Regions from separate parts of the Pseudoalteromonas sp. TP27 genome, predicted to be linked through region 1. Evidence: predicted binding sites of a transcription regulator. Region 1 holds the regulator's gene; the other holds the start of a gene.
The links. The regulator FliA, encoded in region 1, starts transcription of late flagellar genes. The targets are predictions, from matches to a motif close to CTAAAGNTNNNNNNNNNNNNGCCGATA.
Positions count from the first base shown of each region.

Region 2: a site for FliA is predicted at 2,736-2,762, ahead of PX700_RS01825 (VC2046/SO_2500 family protein). Genes of this name have one in related genera too.

Region 1 covers NZ_JARDAK010000005.1:162,768-176,777, reverse strand. The annotation lists gene PX700_RS08545 (ParA family protein) at 1-368, opposite strand, end outside; gene PX700_RS08540 (flagellar motor protein MotB) at 381-1,340, opposite strand; gene PX700_RS08535 (flagellar motor protein) at 1,342-2,106, opposite strand; gene PX700_RS08530 (protein-glutamate methylesterase/protein-glutamine glutaminase) at 2,099-3,265, opposite strand; gene PX700_RS08525 (chemotaxis protein CheA) at 3,324-5,504, opposite strand; gene PX700_RS08520 (protein phosphatase CheZ) at 5,520-6,287, opposite strand; gene cheY (chemotaxis response regulator CheY) at 6,306-6,689, opposite strand; gene PX700_RS08510 (RNA polymerase sigma factor FliA) at 6,730-7,440, opposite strand; gene PX700_RS08505 (MinD/ParA family ATP-binding protein) at 7,467-8,327, opposite strand; gene flhF (flagellar biosynthesis protein FlhF) at 8,320-9,801, opposite strand; gene flhA (flagellar biosynthesis protein FlhA) at 9,823-11,934, opposite strand; gene flhB (flagellar biosynthesis protein FlhB) at 12,008-13,138, opposite strand; gene fliR (flagellar biosynthetic protein FliR) at 13,148-13,927, opposite strand; gene PX700_RS08480 (flagellar biosynthetic protein FliQ) at 13,930-14,010, opposite strand, start outside.
Region 2 covers NZ_JARDAK010000001.1:408,713-413,796, forward strand. The annotation lists gene PX700_RS01810 (YchJ family protein) at 1-245, shown strand, start outside; gene PX700_RS01815 (diguanylate cyclase) at 583-1,500, opposite strand; gene PX700_RS01820 (DUF6172 family protein) at 1,692-1,994, opposite strand; gene PX700_RS01825 (VC2046/SO_2500 family protein) at 2,174-2,701, opposite strand; tRNA gene PX700_RS01830 (tRNA-Tyr) at 2,814-2,898, shown strand; tRNA gene PX700_RS01835 (tRNA-Tyr) at 2,948-3,032, shown strand; gene PX700_RS01840 (M48 family metallopeptidase) at 3,126-3,812, opposite strand; gene PX700_RS01845 (MHYT domain-containing protein) at 4,059-5,084, shown strand, end outside.

The DNA of each region.
Region 1 (14,010 bases):
TAATGTTCGCTTATTTTTGCAAGCGCTTTTTTTAGTATTAACCCCATGCCTGTTTTATTACCCATACTTCTATCAAGCGTGGCTATCGCCATCGTTGCGGGTAAAATATCTAGATTTTCAAGTGTTGATGGGCATAAAGCTTGAAGTATTTCTTCACTTTGCATGCTTGTACCGCGTGCAAAAATATCGTACACACTGACTTCTAAATCTTCTGAGTCAATGCCAAAGTAATAAGTGAGTGATGCATGAGGATCTGTATCTATAAGCAGCACACGCTTACCTTGCAAGGCCAAAATACCAGCAAGGCTCACTGCGGTCGTTGTTTTACCAACTCCCCCCTTTTGATTAGCGACAGTCCAAATCTTCACATTACATCCTAATTACTGTTCATTGCGCGTTGTTATGCGAATACCACCATGGGGCAAACGAATTATTTTTATTGTATCGTCATCTGAAGGTAGTTCAATTTCAGGCTTAGCCACTAATGACTCATCAGATTGCTCATCACTTCCAACATCTTTTTTTGGCGGTAGCCCATACTTAGAAAGTGCAATAACAACTTTACGATTCTCTGCTCGCCCTTGCTCTGATTCGTTACTTGCAAAAGGTGAGTATTGGCCATAACCTTCTATCGCCATTCTGGCAGAATTAATACCTAATGCTTCAAGTTCTACTAAAATAGACGTAGCTCTAGCTACAGAGAGTTCCCAATTTGAGCGAAATATTTCATTACGAATACTTTCATCATCAGTATAGCCACGAACTCTTACATAGTTATCTACTGGATCAATAATATCTTTAACAATTTTGACGACTTGTTTTGCCCTAGAGTGTGCCACTGAGCTACCACTTGAAAATAGCATGCCTGAGCTTAGTTCTATAATCAGCCAATCTTGGTTTAGCTCTAAACTAGCTTCTCCATCGCGAATTTCATCAATAAGCGCTGACTGTAATTTAGTTAGTAAGCTGTCGAGAGGCTTTCCTAGATATTTTTGCTGTATGTTACTTGTATCACTTTGACCGTCGAGTAGTTCTGGGCCTTGTTCTTCTTTTAAAATACTTTCGCCGTAAAGAACTTCTTGTTCAGGTGTCACTCTATCGGTCAATATCCCATTACCATTGACGCCTTCACCTTGACCAGAGTGCTGGCGGGCTGATTTATCAAAAACATGTTCGAGGGAGTCTGAGAGTATTTGAAATTGCTCTTCTTTGTTAATCGCTATTGCATACAGCACTACAAAAAAGGCAAACATAATGGTCATGTAATCGGCATACGATACAAGCCAACGCTCTGTATGTTGGCTTTTAGGATCAGAATGACGAAGTCGTCGGCGTAACATCTTATTCGTTCACTAAATTAGGACGCTCTACGCGGTAGGCTTCAAGCTTTAATTCTATATTTACTGGGCTTTCGCCAACGCTTATTGCGATAATCCCTTCAGCAAACATTTCATGGTAAAGCATTTTTTGCTCTACACGCTGCTTTAACTTATTTGCCATAGGTAAAAACAATAAATTAGCTAAGCCAACACCATAAATGGTCGCAATAAATGCCGCTGCAACGCCTGCACCAAGCATTTGCGGGTCGGTAATAAACGACATTGCCTGTATTAAACCAAGCACGGCACCTAAAATTCCAATGGTAGGACTGTAGCCTCCCATTGCTTCATAAACACGCGCAGCTTCAAGTAAACGATCACGTTCTAGCAGTAAATCAATCTCAAGTGTGTCACGCAGTTTTTGCTCTGAGCAGCCATCTACAAGTAAGCTTAAACCTTTTGCAGCATACGCATCTGGGTGAGCCAGCGCTTCATTTTCAAGCGCTAAATAACCTTCTTGACGCGCTTTATGAGACCATCGTTTAACTTGCTCTATTGCGTCTTCAATATCGTATTGTGGCGCAACAAAAGCCCACGAACTCATATTTAGCATTTTTTTAAAGGTACTTGCTGATGTTTGCAACATCACAGCACCAAGCGTGCCGCCTAATACAATAATAAGCGCAGGACCATTAAATAAAGCAGAAACAACGCCACCTTCTAAAGAGTAACCTAGTCCTATTGCACCCAATGCCACAAATAGCCCGAATATTGAGAGCTTATCCACAACCCACCTCTCTCTTTATCCGTGCCGCAACATCACTCAATGCTAAACTTTCACTCGAAAGCCCCGCATTAGCAATGGCTTGAGGCATTCCATAAACAACACAGCTTTTCTCATCTTGTGCCCAAATAGTTGCACCCATTTGTTTTAACATTCTTGCACCATCGCGTCCATCAGCGCCCATACCTGTTAAAACAATAGCAAGCACATCGCCTTGATACGTTTTTGCTGCACTGGCAAAAGTTACATCTACACTCGGCTTATAGCTTATTCTCTCGCTATGATCTTCAAATACGCGCAGAGTTCTATTTGCTCCACGCCCTTCTACCATCATCTGCTGTCCACCTGGCGCTAAATAAGCAGTTCCAGGTTGTAAGCGGTCACCTTGTTGTGCTTCTTTAACTTTTATTTGGCACAAACCATTTAAGCGCGCTGCGAATGCAGGTGTAAATGCAGCTGGCATATGCTGAATAAGTAAAATCGGGTGAGGAAAATTAGCTGGTAATTGAGTCAGTATAGTTTGCAGCGCAACAGGCCCACCTGTAGAAGTACCAATAGCAACAAGCTGATATTGTTTACCACTTGCTCGCATTGAGCTGATATTTGAACCTGATGATGTTGTAGGGGCTGCTCTTTGAAAGCTTCTATCAGGCTGTTTTATGGAAGGCGTTAATGTGCTTGTTCTTTGCGAAAGTGAACTTGTTGTTAGTTTAGTTGGAATTACTGACTTAGGCGGTGTTGGAACTCTAAATGTTCGTGGTAAACGTCTTCGCCCTATATCTTTTACTTTATTTTGCAAAAGCTTTATAGCGTCTTCATTATTTCGAGCGATGTCTTCAAATTTTTTCGGTAAAAAATCCATTGCTCCAGCATCTAGTGCATCAAACGTTGCTGTTGCGCCATCACGTGTTAGTGATGAAAACATTAAGATAGGCGTTGGATTACTCGCCATTATCTCTTTAACTGCGCTAATACCATCAAGCACAGGCATTTCGACATCCATAGTAATCACATCTGGACGTAGCTGAGCTGCTTTTTCAACAGCTTCTCTGCCATTCACAGCAAAACCTATAACGTGTATGTCGCTATCTTGCTCAAGAATTTCGCTTACCCTACGGCGAAAAAAGCTAGAATCATCAACAACTAAAACTTTTACGGCCATTTAGTTCTCTTATTAAATTTATTCGTAGGTATATATTTTATATATACCTACTTTATTGTTAGCCAGCGTAATGTTTTAACATATTTGGAACATCTAAAATTAGTGCAATTCCACCGTCCGAAGTAATTGTAGCGCCTGCCATACCTGGCGTACCTTGTAATAACGCATCGAGAGGTTTAATAACTACTTCTTCTTGACCAATTAATGAGTCAACAACAAAACCAACTTGCTGTGTACCAATTTGAACAATAACTACGTGGCCTTTTGACTTTCGCTGCGAACGATCTGAGCCTTTTACTAACCAGTGCTCAAGGTAAAATAACGGTATTGCCTTTTTGCGCACAATAATTGTTAATTGCCCATCAACCACATTTGTCTTAGTTAAATCTAAGTTGAATATTTCACTAACCCCTGCAAGTGGTAACGCAAATGTTTGTGCGCCAACAATCACCATTAAGGTAGGTAATATAGCCAAGGTAAGTGGTACTTTTATTTCTAAAATAGTACCTACGCCTAACTCAGATTGAATACTTACTGAACCGTTCAGTTGGGTGATTTTAGTTTTCACCACGTCCATTCCTACACCACGACCTGAAATATCAGATATCTCTTCTTTTGTAGAAAAGCCGGGTGCAAAAATCAAGTTATACGCTTCGCTGTCAGAAAGTCGACTTGCTTGGTCGTGATCGAGCACGCCTTTACTAATTGCTATTTTTTTCAGCTTTTCAGCATCCATACCAGCGCCATCATCTTTAATGGTTAGCAAAATATGATCGCCTTCTTGGGACGCTGATAGAGTAACATTACCTGTTCTAGGCTTACCTGCGGCCTCACGAACAGCGGGCATTTCAATACCATGGTCAACAGAATTTCGAACTAAATGCACAAGTGGATCAGCAAGTGCTTCCACCAAATTTTTATCTAAATCAGTTTCTTCACCTACAAGCTTTAAGTCAATATCTTTGTTTAAGCTGCGCGCTAAATCACGTACCACGCGAGGGAAACGACCAAATACCTTCTTAATTGGTTGCATTCGCGTTTGCATAACTGCGCCTTGAATATCCGCAGTCACTACATCTAAGTTAGAGATTGCTTTACCCATCGCTTCACTGTCTGAGTTAGTCGCTAAACTAACCAAGCGGTTTCGCACAAGGACTAACTCACCAACCATATTCATAATTTGGTCAAGTCGTTTTGTATCTACACGAACGGTAGTTTCTGCTGCTGGCGGCGCTGATTTTTTTGCCGCTGCGGGTGCTGCTTTCACAACAGGCTTTTCTACCGGTTTAGAAACAGGTGCTTTCGCAGACTCTGGTTTTTTTACAGGCTCACTAGCTTTAGCAACTGGTGTTGCAGGAATATTGGGCTGATTCACAGCTGGCGTGCTTTCTATTGATTTAGGTGCAGTGCCTTTACCATGAAGTTCATCAAGGAGTGCTTCAAACTCGTCATCACTAATTTCATCATCTGATGAATTAACCGGGCTTGAGTCTGGTTTTGCTGGTTCTATAGGTGCTTTACTAGCAACATCACCAAAACTGCCGACTCCATGTAACTCATCTAATAAGCTGTCAAATTCATCATCCGTAATGTCACCATTAAAGTCATTACTGCTTGCTACTGGCTTCTCAATTACAGGACCTTGTCCTTTACCGTGTAGTTCATCCAGTAAGTTTTCAAATTCGTCTTCAGTTATTTCATCAATTTCAGCATCGCTAACCGAAGGCGTTCCGCTAAATAGTTCATCAAATGCAAACGGATCTTCGTCATCAACTATGGGCGTATCAACTACTTCGTTTTGAGGTTGTTCAACTTCATTGTTCGAAGATACACCGTTAAGCTCATCTTCTGTTGGAGGTAGACCTAAAATGTGAAGGGTATGAAGTAATTCAGGATCTGCAGGTTCTGGCTTATCCCTATTTTGGATAGTCGCGAACATTTCATTAATGGTGTCGAGCGCTTGTAAAATAACATCCATTAACTCTGAATTGACCGTCCGCACGCCTTGACGTAATAAATCAAATACGTTTTCAGCACCATGACAAGCATCAACAAGTTCTGTCATAGCTAAAAAGCCTGCCCCACCTTTTACAGTGTGAAAGCCTCTAAATATAGCGTTTAGTAACTCTGTATCTTCTGGATTATTTTCCAGTTCAACCAACTGTTCAGATAAAAGCTCTAGGATTTCTCCTGCCTCTACGAGAAAGTCTTGTAAAATATCTTCATCGACTTCAAACATGCAGTAACTCTCCTCTTAGAAGCCCAAACTTGATAAAAGATCATCGACTTCATCTTGATCAGATACAACATCATTACGCGACTCTTTATCAATAATAGGGCCTTCTGGACCTGCTAAAGTTTGTGTAACAACTGGTTCTTCTATTTTTTGTTGCTCTGTTATCTCTACTGGGCTGTCATCTTGAGCAGCAAATGCTGTTAAAAGATGAAGTAAGCTTTCTTCTACTTCTCTAACAAGATCAATAACCCGACGGATAACTTGCCCCGTTAAATCTTGATAGTCTTGAGCCATTAATACATTAGTCATTAAGCTCTGAAGCTCATCCGTTTTATGATGAGAGTTATTCATAAATTTATCAATACTATGGCACAACGATTTAAACTCACCCAACTGAATTTCGCGGCTCATTAAACGATCCCATGTCGGTTTGATATGGGATATTTCATCTGCTAATTGTTGGGCTATAGGAAGGCTCGCTTCCACTGCATCCATTGTTTTATTAGCGGCATTTTCTGTCATTTCTATAACATAATTAAGTCGCTTTTTAGCATCTGGAATGGCATCTGTAGTTAAATTAGCCAAACGAGTATCAAGCTCAAATCCTTTTAGTGAGTCATGCAATTGACGAGTCAATTTCCCAACTTCAGCAAATAATTCGGAGTGCTCTTTGGAAGCGCTCTCTAAAATTAACTGATTGGCTTTATCTTGTTCATTATTCTCTAAAAAAACAACGAGTTGACGAGCTTGTTCTAACGTTATTTGAGGCGCAGCAGGTGCTGGCATAAGCCTCTCCCTTATCATTTAGCCTAAACGTTCAAATACTTTTTCTAATTTAGTTTTTAATGTTCCAGCCGTAAATGGCTTAACAATATAACCATTAACACCAGCTTGCGCTGCTGCTATTATTTGTTCTTTTTTAGCTTCTGCTGTTACCATCAATACGGGAATGTGTTTTAACTTATCATCCGCACGAATTGCTCTTAGAAGATCAATGCCTTGCATTCCTGGCATATTCCAATCAGTAACCACAAAATCGAATACCTGATTTTGTAGCATAGGCAAAGCTGTAGAACCATCATCAGCTTCTTGAACGTTAGTGAAACCTAAATCACGTAACAAATTTTTTATAATTCTTCTCATTGTTGAAAAATCATCAACTACAAGAATTTTCATGTTTTTATCCAAAACATCCTCCAGTGAGGTCTTAACCTGTGTTTACTTACTACTAATTTATCCAGTCATTGATTTTAGCCTTGAGCTTAATCATCGCCTGACCATGTATCTGACTTACACGCGATTCACTTACATCGAGTATATGTCCTATTTCTTTTAAATTCATTTCATCGTTGTAGTACAAAGAGAGCACCATTGCATCACGCTCCGGTAGTGACTTAATTGCACTTAGTAAAGATGCATTAAACCGATCTTTTTTTACATTATTAAAAGGTCTATCTAGTGCAAAATCCTGGTCAATGGGAGTAATAACATCCTCATCTATCCCAAGGTCTTCAATACCTAATACTTTACTAGAATTTACATCACTTAAAATATGATGGTATTCATTAAGCGAAATTTCAAGTTTTTCAGCAACTTCTGTATTCGTTGGTTCACGATTGAGACTACTTTCAAGCTCAGTAATTGCCTCTGCAACTTGCCGGCTTTTGCGATGTACTGAACGAGGAGCCCAATCACCACGGCGCATTTCATCAAGCATAGCTCCGCGAATACGAATACCAGCAAAAGTTTCAAAGCTTGCGCCTTTTGTTGCATCAAAGTTTTTTGAAGCTTCTATTAAACCTATCATTCCTGATTGAATTAAATCATCAAGTTGAACGCTAGGGGGTAATCGAGCAATTAGATGACACGCCACCTTTTTGACAAGTGATGCATGCTTCTCAACAATCACATTTAAATTTTGTGTTGATTGATATCCCATAGCTCTATTCACCAATGTTGTCATAATTAGCCGTTTACTAGCTTCTCAATGAAAAACTCTAAATGACCAGATGGTTGGTTTGGTATTGGCCATTTAACTGCTTTGGTTGCCAACGCTTTAAAAGCAAGAGCGGCTGGCGAATTTGGAAAAAGTTCTACAATCACTTTTTGACGACGCGTTGCTTTGCGCATATTTTCGTCATAAGGAACCGTTGCTACTAGTTCCATCGACACATCTAAAAAGCGATCGGTTACTTTAGATAGCTTTGCAAACAATTCAGTGCCTTCACGCATACTACGGACCATATTGGCAACAATTTTGAACTTATAAACACCATGTTCACGGCTTAATACTTTAATAAGTGCATAAGCATCTGTGATTGATGTTGGTTCATCGCACACTACAACCATTACATCTTGTGCTGCGCGCGAAAAGCTCAGCACCATGTCTGAAATACCAGCGGCTGTATCTACTATCAAAATATCAAATTCGGTATTCAATTCGCTAAATGCACGAATTAGCCCTGCATGCTCAGGTGGCGATAGTTCAACCATACTTTGCGAACCTGAGGTAGCAGGTACAATTTTAATACCTGCTGGGCCTTCAACTAAAATTTCGTCAAGCTCGCATTCACCAGACAAAACGTGTGATAAATTGCGCTCAACACGCAAACCAAGCATAACATCACAGTTTGCTAAACCTAAGTCGGCATCCAGTACTAACACTCTATTACCTTGCTGCCCTAATGCTATAGCAGTATTTAGAGAAACATTTGTTTTCCCTACTCCGCCTTTACCACCGGTAACAGCAATAACTTTTACGCCATTGTTATTGTTCTGACTCATTTTTCGCAGGCCGCTTGCTTGATCTAATACTGTGTTAATCATACATCCCTACTGAACTTGACGCCACTGATTGATGCCTTGAATCTTGTGCTTTTATTCTTTTTAAATACAATTGTTCAGCCTTTTTCACTAGTTTCTCAGCATTTGCAACACGAATATCTTCTGGTACTCGTTGACCATTAGTAAGATACCCTATTGGAAGACGATTTTGAATCGCAATACTAATAATTTCACCTAAACTTAATGACTCATCTAACTTAGTGAAAATACAGCCACTTAACTGTACTTTTTTAAAGTGGCGTACAGTTTCTTGTAGTACATTAATTTGTGCTGTGGCACTAAGTACTAGGTAGTTGCGAATATCTACACGTTGGTTACGCATTAACGTGTTTAACTGCTCGGTTAAGCGCAAATCTCGTTGACTCATACCTGCGGTATCAATTAATACTAGTCGTTTATTACGCAGATGATATAAAACTTCAGCTAGTTCATTAGCATCTTTAACTTGTTTTACACCACAACCAATAATACGGCCGTAAGTTGCAAGCTGCTCATAAGCACCAATCCTGTACGTATCCGTGGTTATTAGAGCCACTTTATCAGCACCATACTTTTGTGCACCTAACGCTGCAAGCTTAGCAACTGTCGTGGTTTTGCCCACACCTGTTGGACCCACTAACGCATATACACCACCTTGGCGAAGTATTTCGTTATTGGTTGTTTGCATTTGATCTTCAACCATTGTTAGCAATGCTTTCCAACCTTGTTGACGAGATACGTCATCAGGTACGAAACATGCCATTTGTTGCGCGACTTCTTTATCAATACCCATGCCGACCAAACGGTCAACCATACAAGCACGAGTTGGGTCGCGACGTGCCATGTCTTGCTGCATTAAACCCGATACTTGATGTTCTAATAATTGACGAATTGCGTTCATTTCTTCACGCATATTTGTCATTTCTTCGCTTTCATTATTTTTATTTTGTGGGCGAGCAGTTACCGGGCTATCTAAATCATCAAAGTCACGGTCTAAATCATCAAAGCCTAAGCTATCTGCTTGAGTTTGTGGACGTGCCTGAGCTTCATCATCACGTGCAAACATATTTTTAGTACGCGGCTGCGCAGCAGGTTCTTGATAGTTATCAGTAGTATCAATACCCGATTGTGAAAACATAGATGCTAGTTCAGGAGAACGTGGACGCGGTGATTGACGCTCTAATAATGCTTGTAAGCTGTCAGCCACTTTTGCTTGAGGCTCAGGTTTGGCACGCTGAGGCTCTGGCTTTATAAAATTATGCATACTTTGCTGTGACGCTTGAGCACGAGGCTCAGCAGTACGTTGTGGTTGCGCTGCTACTTTAGGGGCTGCTTTGTCATAATCAACTGCCGCTACAATTTCTACACCGTTAGCCAGCTTCTTATTTGACATAATAACCGCATCAACACCTAACTCATCTTTAACTTCTTTAAGTGCTGTGCGCATATCTTTAGCAAAAAAACGTTTAATCTTCATGGTTTAACCCCTGTTAAAATCTTATTGTTGGCCTACAGAGCTAACAATCTTGATCTGTCTTTCATCTGGTACCTCTTGATAAGACATCACTCTCAATCCTGGAATGGTGTACTTAACAAAACGAGATAATACAGTGCGTAACATTCCTGACGTTAGTAATATAGAAGGTTCACCGGCCATTTCTTGATTTTGATGCGCTTGTGTCAATGACACTTGAAGCCGCTCTGCAAGTCCTGGCTCAATACCGGCACCTTCATCACCTGCATTTTGTAATGACTGATGCAACATCTGTTCCAACTCAGGCGCCAAGGTTATGACAGGGATTTCTGATGACATACCCACTGCATCTTGAACAATTAATCTACGCAGGGAAATACGCACCGCAGCCGTTAATACATCAGGGTCTTGGCTACGCGGACCATATTCAACAAGGGTTTGAACAATTGAGCGCATGTCGCGAATAGCCACCCCTTCATTCAATAAATTTTGCAGTACTTTTACAATTACAGTTAATGGCAATACATCGGGTACTAGTCCTTCCACTAAACGAGGATGGCTTTTAGCAAGCATATCAAGCAAGTTTTGAACTTCTTCATGGCCAAGTAATAACGCTGCACTGTTGGTTAATAACTGGCTAATATGGGTTGCAACTACCGTGGCAGAATCGACAACGGTATAACCGAGTGATTGCGCTTCATCTTTTTGATCTGGCTTAATCCATACTGCATCAAGACCAAAAGCAGGGTCTTTAGTGTCAACGCCTTTAATTGGACCAAATACTTGCCCTGGGTTAATAGCTAGCTCGTCGCCATGTTTAAGCTCGCTCTCACCCGTTGAAACACCCATTAGTGTTATTCTGTATGCATTAGGGTCAAGCTCTAAATTATCGCGAATATGTACAGGTGGCACCAAAAAGCCAAGTTCTTGAGAAAGCTTTTTACGTACACCTTTAATACGATTAAGTAACTCACCACCCTGTGATTGGTCAACTAAAGGAATTAATCTGTAACCTACCTCTAATCCAATTACATCAACCTGTTGAACGTCATCCCAACCAAGTTCTTTTTGTTCTTGTTTATTTGCAACACCCGTTGCAGCGCTTCCACCATTAGCTGCTTCCTCAGCCTCTGCAGCGGCGGCTTTTAATTTACTTTGCTGTGTGTAGTAAGCTAAATAGCCTAGTAACGCACCTAAACTTAAAAAAGCAAAATGCGGCATGCCAGGCACTAACCCCATGATGATCAAAATACCTGAAGCAATAAAGAGCGATTTTTCGTTACCAAGTTGTTTCTTGAATTGATCCCCCATATTGAGCGATTCATTTTGGCGTGTTACAACAATCGCTGTACCAATTGAAAGCAATAAAGAAGGGAGCTGAGCAACTAAGCCATCACCAATGGTAAGTAATGTATATACTTCCATAGCATCACCAAAGCTCAAATTATGCTGAATCATACCTACAAACAAACCACCAACAATATTGATGATCAATATAACAATACCTGCAATGGCATCGCCTTTAACAAATTTACTCGCACCATCCATTGAGCCATAAAAGTCGGCTTCTCGGGTTACTTCCTCGCGGCGGTCACGCGCTTGCTCAGCACTTATAAAACCAGCATTTAAATCGGCGTCAATTGCCATTTGTTTACCCGGCATTGCATCAAGGGTGAAACGTGCAGATACCTCAGATATACGCCCAGCACCTTTAGTAATTACTACAAAGTTAATAATGATCAGAATTAAAAATACAACCAAACCAACAGCGTAGTTACCACCAATAACAACTGAGCCAAACGCTTCAATTACTTTACCAGCAGAATCACCACCATTATGACCTTCAAGTAATACAACTCGAGTACTGGCAACATTGAGCGCTAAGCGCATAATCGTAGCGATTAGTAATACAGAGGGGAATATACCAAACTCAACCGGCTTCATCGTGTAAACAGTCACGAGTAAAACCACTAATGCGAGGGCAATATTAAACGAGAAAAGAATATCGAGTAAAAATGGCGGTAACGGTAAAATCACCATTCCTAAGGCAGCAAGCACCAGCAAAGGAGTACCTACCCCTTTGGCATAGTCTTTTTTATCTCTGTTAAGTTGTTGTAATACTGCTTTAAAACTCATAATTCTACAATTTCAAAAAATTGACACTGTATTGAATTAGCAATAACTATTCCAAGTTACTATGTTAACGGTTTTAATATTTATAGGCATCTGGGATGGGTAGCTTGTTATTAAGCTTCGTTGGCCGTTTTCCGCGCCCTTTATTAAAGCGCTTAAGCTGAAATACATAGGCTAAGACTTGCGCTACAGCAGTGAATAACTGATCCGGTATTTGTTCGCCAACTTCAGCGGTATGGTAAAGTGCTCGGGTCAACATGGGGGATTCTAAAATAGGTACTTCATTCCCTATTGCTACTTTACGAATTTGCATCGCCATTTCATCAATACCTTTCGCAATTACAATAGGCGCTCCTGCGCGCTCTGTATCGTATTTTAATGCCACTGAGTAATGAGTTGGATTGGTAACAATAACATCTGCATCTGGGACGTCTTGCATCATGCGGTTTTGCGACATTTGCCGTTGTGTTTGCCTAATACGCGCTTTTATTTGTGGATCACCTTCAGAGTTTTTATACTCATCTTTAACCTCTTGCATTGTCATTTTAAGTTGTTTGTTATGATTATAACTTTGAAATGGAGCATCAATTGCCGCAATAATAATTAAAGTGCACGAAAGGCCTAAGAACATCCAAGCTAAAATTTCTAATGCATGAATAATATTACCCGGTGCACTTTCTAAACTTAAGTGCAGTATTTCATCGAAAAAGGTATTAATTAGAAATATAGCGAAACTTGCAACTAAGCCAAACTTTAATAGTGACTTTATAAGCTCAACAGCAGCTTGCGGGCCAAACATGCGCTTAAAGCCTTTCATTGGCGACATTTTACTTGCTTTAGGGGCGGCGGCTTCCCAGCTAAAGTTAAAACCACCTAGCAAGGTATTACCGATAAATGCAGCCAAAACAATAATTAATACGAACATGGCCATAGGAAATATTAAAGCGTCTGCAACTTCTCCCCATACAGCAAACATTTTAGTCGTATCATAGGCTTCGTTACGATTTAAGCTAAGGGTACGGCCCATTACGTTGTACAACCCTTTGCCAATTTCGGGTCCATACATTAAAAGCGATATGGCCGAAAAAATAAGTACAAACATGGTACCAAGCTCTTTTGAACGCGCAATTTGGCCTTTCTTTTTAGATTCATCAAGCTTTTTGGATGTGGGTTCTTCTGTTTTTTCTTGTCCTGAGTCTTCAGACATACCTTTCTCCTAAGGTGAACAACCAACTAGAGTACACATTAGCTCGACCATTTTTAACCATTGAAACTCAAACTGAGTAACAAAGTTACCTAGCGTCGCCCAAATAATAATGAGCCCAGCTACCAAGGTAAATGGAAAACCGATAGAGAAAATATTTAATTGAGGAGCTGCACGCGTCATAATACCAAACGACATATTAATAACGAGCATGGCCGTAAGCGGGGCCAGTGATAGTACTAGTGCAGTAGTAAACATCCAGCCGCCCCATGTCACTATATCCCAATAATGGTCGACAGCCCACCAATTGCCATCAATGGGTAATACATCAAAACTATGCACTACCATTTGAATCATCATCAAATGACCATTGAACACAAAAAATAGCAACGTCGCTAAAATAAGGAAAAACTGACCAACTGCTGGGACGCTTGCTCCATTGGAGGGGTCAATAACAGAAGCAAAACCTAAACCGGTTTGCATAGCTAATATTTGTCCCGCTAAAACGAAAGTATTTAATAAAAGTAGCGATGCAAAACCAATGGCAGTACCAATTAGTATTTGTTGGATAACCACTAAAATCATCTCAAACGAAAACAAATTAGTAAATGTAGCAGGTGGTAAAACAGGCACAACAACAAAAGTTACAACAACCGACAAGCCCATTTTTATTCTTGCTGGAACATTTTTAGCGCCCAAGCCAGCCATAATCATAATCATTGAGCTTATCCGTACTAAGGGCAGCAAAAAGTCGCTCAACCATTGAATGATTACTGAAAATGGATACTCCACATTTAACCTGCAATTTCTGGTATAAGTAATACGAGTCCAGTAAAGAAGTCCATTAATTCTTGGGTAAGCCAATGCCCACCAAC
Region 2 (5,084 bases), on a different contig from region 1:
TTATCAATCTTGATGTAATTAGTTCAAGCTATGATGAAGACACTGGCAATGTAGAATTTAAAGCCCAATATTTTTATCAAAACTTATTTTGTGAACTTCACGAAAAATCGCAGTTTATTAAAGAAAATTCCAAATGGCGTTATTTAGATGGTGCTATATACCCAGTTGAAGATATTAAAGTGGGCAGAAATGATGATTGCCCGTGCGGTAGCACTAAAAAATATAAAAAATGCCATAGCGTGTAATAATTTTATTTGATCATTTATTACCTACAAAGTGTTTTTAAGTATCACCTAGGGCGTATTGAACTTTGTGGATTGAAATTTGTTCAATCTAGGGACGATTTAATCGCGGCGCGAGGTTTGTAACCTAGTGGGCTAAGTAAAAACCGAGCAACAAAGAGTTAATCGCCCCTATAAAGAACCCAAAGGGCAGCGCATGTTTGGCATTTTTGCTGCGTTATCGCCTATTTATGGGGAATAACCACACTACATAGGCTCTGCCTTGCCTAAAAACCAAACATACAGCTGCAAAATTAATCACGAAAGGTCAACACGCCCTAGTCTTATTGGCTCGCTAAGCTTAAAAGCACACTTTGTTACGCCCTTGTGTTTTAGACTCATACATTTTTTCGTCTGCGATCTGCAACGTATTTTTGTTACTTTCGTAAGGTTGTAAAGTTGAACCGCCAATACTAATGGTAACAAACCCGTACTCTGAATATTTATGAAGGATTTTTAAGTCGATTATATTTTTTTTGATTTTATCGGCAACACAAATTGCACCTTCAGTGCTTGTATGAGGTAAAACAACTACAAACTCTTCGCCGCCATAACGCGCTACAAAATCTGTTGGCCTTTGCAAACTATTAGTAATAGTTTGTGCAACAAGGTTTAATACCGTATCACCTTGCACATGACCATAAATATCGTTGTATTGCTTAAAGTAATCTATATCGATAAGTAATAGTGCATAGTCGACTTTTTCTCGTAAGGCACTTCGCTCCATTTTACTAAAGTGTGCATCAAAATAGCGCCGATTAAACACTTTAGTTAAATCATCTAAAAATACTTTTTGATTGAGTAAGTCGTGCTGTAATTTTAATGTTATATGTGCACGAACTCGCCTAAATAATGTTTCTGTATTAATTGGCTTTTTAATAAAATCAACAGCTCCAGCTTCCCAGCACTCTTCTTCTTCATTTTCAAATGATGTAACAAAAATAACCGGGATATCTTGTGTTTCAGTATTATTTTTTAATTTTAAGCATGTTTCAATACCGCTCATTCCACCCATATTAATATCGAGCAGTACTATATCGGGTACGTCTACATTACAAATTTCAATCGCCTCTTCACCACTTCCAGCGGTTACAACATTAAAATGCTCAGATAATATTTTTCTTAATACAATTAAGCTTAATAACTGATCGTCAACTACAAGTACTTTAGAGTTCTTCAAACTTAATTTTAATTGATGGTCAGAGTAATTTATCGGCATGATACAACTATTTTATTTTATTAATTAAATACACCCTATAGCACTATGTTTTGTTGTGCAAATGTTAATAAAGTAGTTGCTACTTAATTACCAATAAGAATTAGTCCATCGAAAACTTTTAAAGTATAAAAACAAAAAATGAGCCACTTGGGCTCATTTTTATAACTTCTAATACTTAATTAAATTAAGTATTATTCGTCATCATCTAAATCTAACTGTTGACGCTGAGCAGGTCGAGCTAAAATCTCTACATAGAAAGAGGTCAAACCTTGCTTTTCAATTTCGCCAATTTGGTTACTTAATTCAGCAACGTGCACAACTTGCGCATCTTCAGCTGTATTACCAAACTTACAGTCAAATGCCCAATAGTCAGCATCTTCAGGTAGCGTTTTATTACGCTCTCTTTTCAAATATTTTTTCACTTCGTGCTTTGCAGCATCAACCATACGAGGGTATTTGATTTTCTCGTGATTTAGCGTGAATGTTTTCTTCATTACGTTCCTAATTACCTTGGTTTAATGATAATGGCATTTCATGTCATACCATTTGACGCCATTATAGCAACTGCATTTAATTTTTGGATGCTTTTTTTTCATTAAATCAATTATTAGCAAATATATAAAGCAGACCCGTTATAAAGCATATATTAACTGATGATTATTACAATCATATATCACACCGCAATAAGCTGAAGTGGTTGATGTATTGCATCATTATTAAGGCTGTCATAAAAAGCTGCTGCATCTATTGGTGGATTAGCTAATTGCGTTTGTTCGCTTTTAATCCTTCTTCGAACAGCAAGTTCACAGTTATCTATTATATTAAGTGGAATATGCTTAGCATCATTTCTAATCGCAAGCGGTTCAGGGTTTAAGCATTGTATTAGCTTAATGCTCGTCATGCCGCTACGCTCTCCTTCTTGAGATATTAATGCAGCATTGAATTGTCCAACCAACATATTATATTCATCAGAGGCTAAAAGTTGTTTTGGGCCTGCGCCAAATTGCTTTCTTAATACCTCTTCTTCTATAACTAAATTATCTATTTCAGTTTTTGGTAAATGAAATTGACTAAAGTCGAGTGCGTCATGTGACAACATTGCTAATAATAGTGAAAATTCGCCACGACGATTTTCATGCACACTATTATTGAGTCGACTGTTTAACTGACTCTCTGTGATTAACAAATCATCTATTTGCATAGTCTTTAGCCGATTGTGGTAACTGATAGATATTTATCGGCTTTATTTCAATTTTCTTTAGCTTTTTTCTTTACTTAAATACGCAATTTGCTATTATCAGCGCCGTTGCATTGGAGGGGTTCCCGAGCGGCCAAAGGGATCAGACTGTAAATCTGACGGCTCAGCCTTCGCTGGTTCGAATCCAGCTCCCTCCACCACTTTTCTTACCGCTAAGTTAAGTGGGGCCAAATGCAATAAAATTAGTGTGGAGGGGTTCCCGAGCGGCCAAAGGGATCAGACTGTAAATCTGACGGCTCAGCCTTCGCTGGTTCGAATCCAGCTCCCTCCACCACTTCTCTACTATTCCTATATTCCTATATTCCTATATTCCTATATTCCTATATTCCTATATTCCTATATTCCTATATTCCTATATTCCGCAGTATCAAAACACCCACTGCAAACTCATACCATTTTGTTTTAACCAATTAGAGGATGCTTTGTAATCGGGGAAAAATGCCTCTACTCGTTGCCAAAAAGCTTTGCTATGGTTCAAATACTTTAAATGAGCAAGTTCATGAACAATCACATAATCTATAGCATGATAAGGAGCACCGATAAGATGCAAATTAAAAGTGAGTTCTCGCTTACTATTACAACTCCCCCACTTTCGCTTATAAACCCCTATTTTTAGATCGTCCGGTAGCTCTTCATTCATCTGAGTGCAAAAATACGCTAAACGCATTTCTATATAAGCAATAAGCTGCTCTTTTAGATAAGTCTCTAATAGCTGTTGATACTTTTGAGAAGTGTTTTTAACTCGAGGGGATAGTGTAATGAGCAAGTAGTCATCATACTGGGTTACTTTGGAATCTTGGCCTGAGTCCAGTTTCAAATAAATAGTTTCTGAAAAAACACTGATTTTTTTAGACTCAAAAGGATATTGCTTAGTGTCCTCAATTAAAAATTGCTTTTTTAATTGCTCTGCAACCCACTCTTGTTTGTCAAACAGCCAAGTGTCAATTTGCTTTTTTGCGACAAAATGTGGTGCATACACAGTTACCTTTTGATTGTGTACTTTTATAGCAACTGTTTTGCGCCTAACACTTTTCTTTAACTTATATTCAAACACTCAATTTCTCATAAAATTTTTATTATAACTCAACCCTGCGTAGGCTAAAAACAGGCGTATTAAAACTTAACATTATAAAATCTGTGATATTAAAACAAAAAAACAGATTTAGAAAAACAATAATTGCTGATTAAAAAGTAGTATAAAGTTATAAAGACATTATTTTAGACGGTTAACTTAATTAAAAGTTTATTTATTAGTAAATTAGATTAAACTTATGCAATAAAGACTATATTTTGAGCCATTATGTTATCAGCTTTTTTCATTACTGACCAAGATCCAAGCTTAATTATTAATGGCGTTTATGATCCTGTTTTAGTTTCAATGTCTATCTTGATTGCTATTTTTGCAGCTTTTTTTACGACCCGTCTTATTGATTTAGCAAAAGAAACTGAGTTCCCTGGTTATCAACGTATAGCAAATATGACCGCAGCGACTGTTTTTTCAGCCGGTATTTGGAGTATGCATTTTATCGGTATGCTCGCGTTTTCATTGTGTACCAACATTAGTTACGATCCAACCATTACACTGCTGTCTTTTTTACCTGCATTTTTTGCTTGTCAGTATGCAATATCGATGCTGGTGAACAGTACTGGTAACTTAAAAATATTATCTATTTGTTCCGTACTGTTTGGCGCTGGTATTGGCACTATGCATTACAGTGGCATGGCTGCAATGGAGCTTGCCCCACTTCTTCGGTACGACCCTCTCACATTTGGTTTATCAATTATAGTTGCCGTTGTTCTTTCTTTTATTGCTTTGTACAGTCGCTTTAATCTTGAACGTGTTTTACCAGGCCTAACACCGCTGCAAAATAATTTAATCAGCGCAACAATTCTTGGGTTAGCTGTTGCCGGCATGCATTACATGGGAATGGCTGCTACGCGATTTGTTGCAACGTCCCCCCTCATTTACGATGATGTAAACGCTAATGCGGGCCTTACTTTTGTTGCTATTGCTGTAGCAACAGCAACAATTGCAATCACGAGTATTGTTGCTGTTATAAATGGCATGGTTCGATACCGTATGTTGCTCGAAGAAAAGTCAGCAGACGAGTCTCGCTTAAACGCAATTTTAGGCACTGCCATTGATGGAATTGTAACGATTGATCATACAGGCATTATTTTAAGTTTTAACGAATCAGCCAGTAAAATTTTTGGCTGGCATGAAAATGAAGTACAAAATCATAATATTAAAATGCTAATGGATGATGCTATCGCGATGCATCACGATAGTTACCTTTCTAAAGCTAAAAATATTGATTTAGGCAAA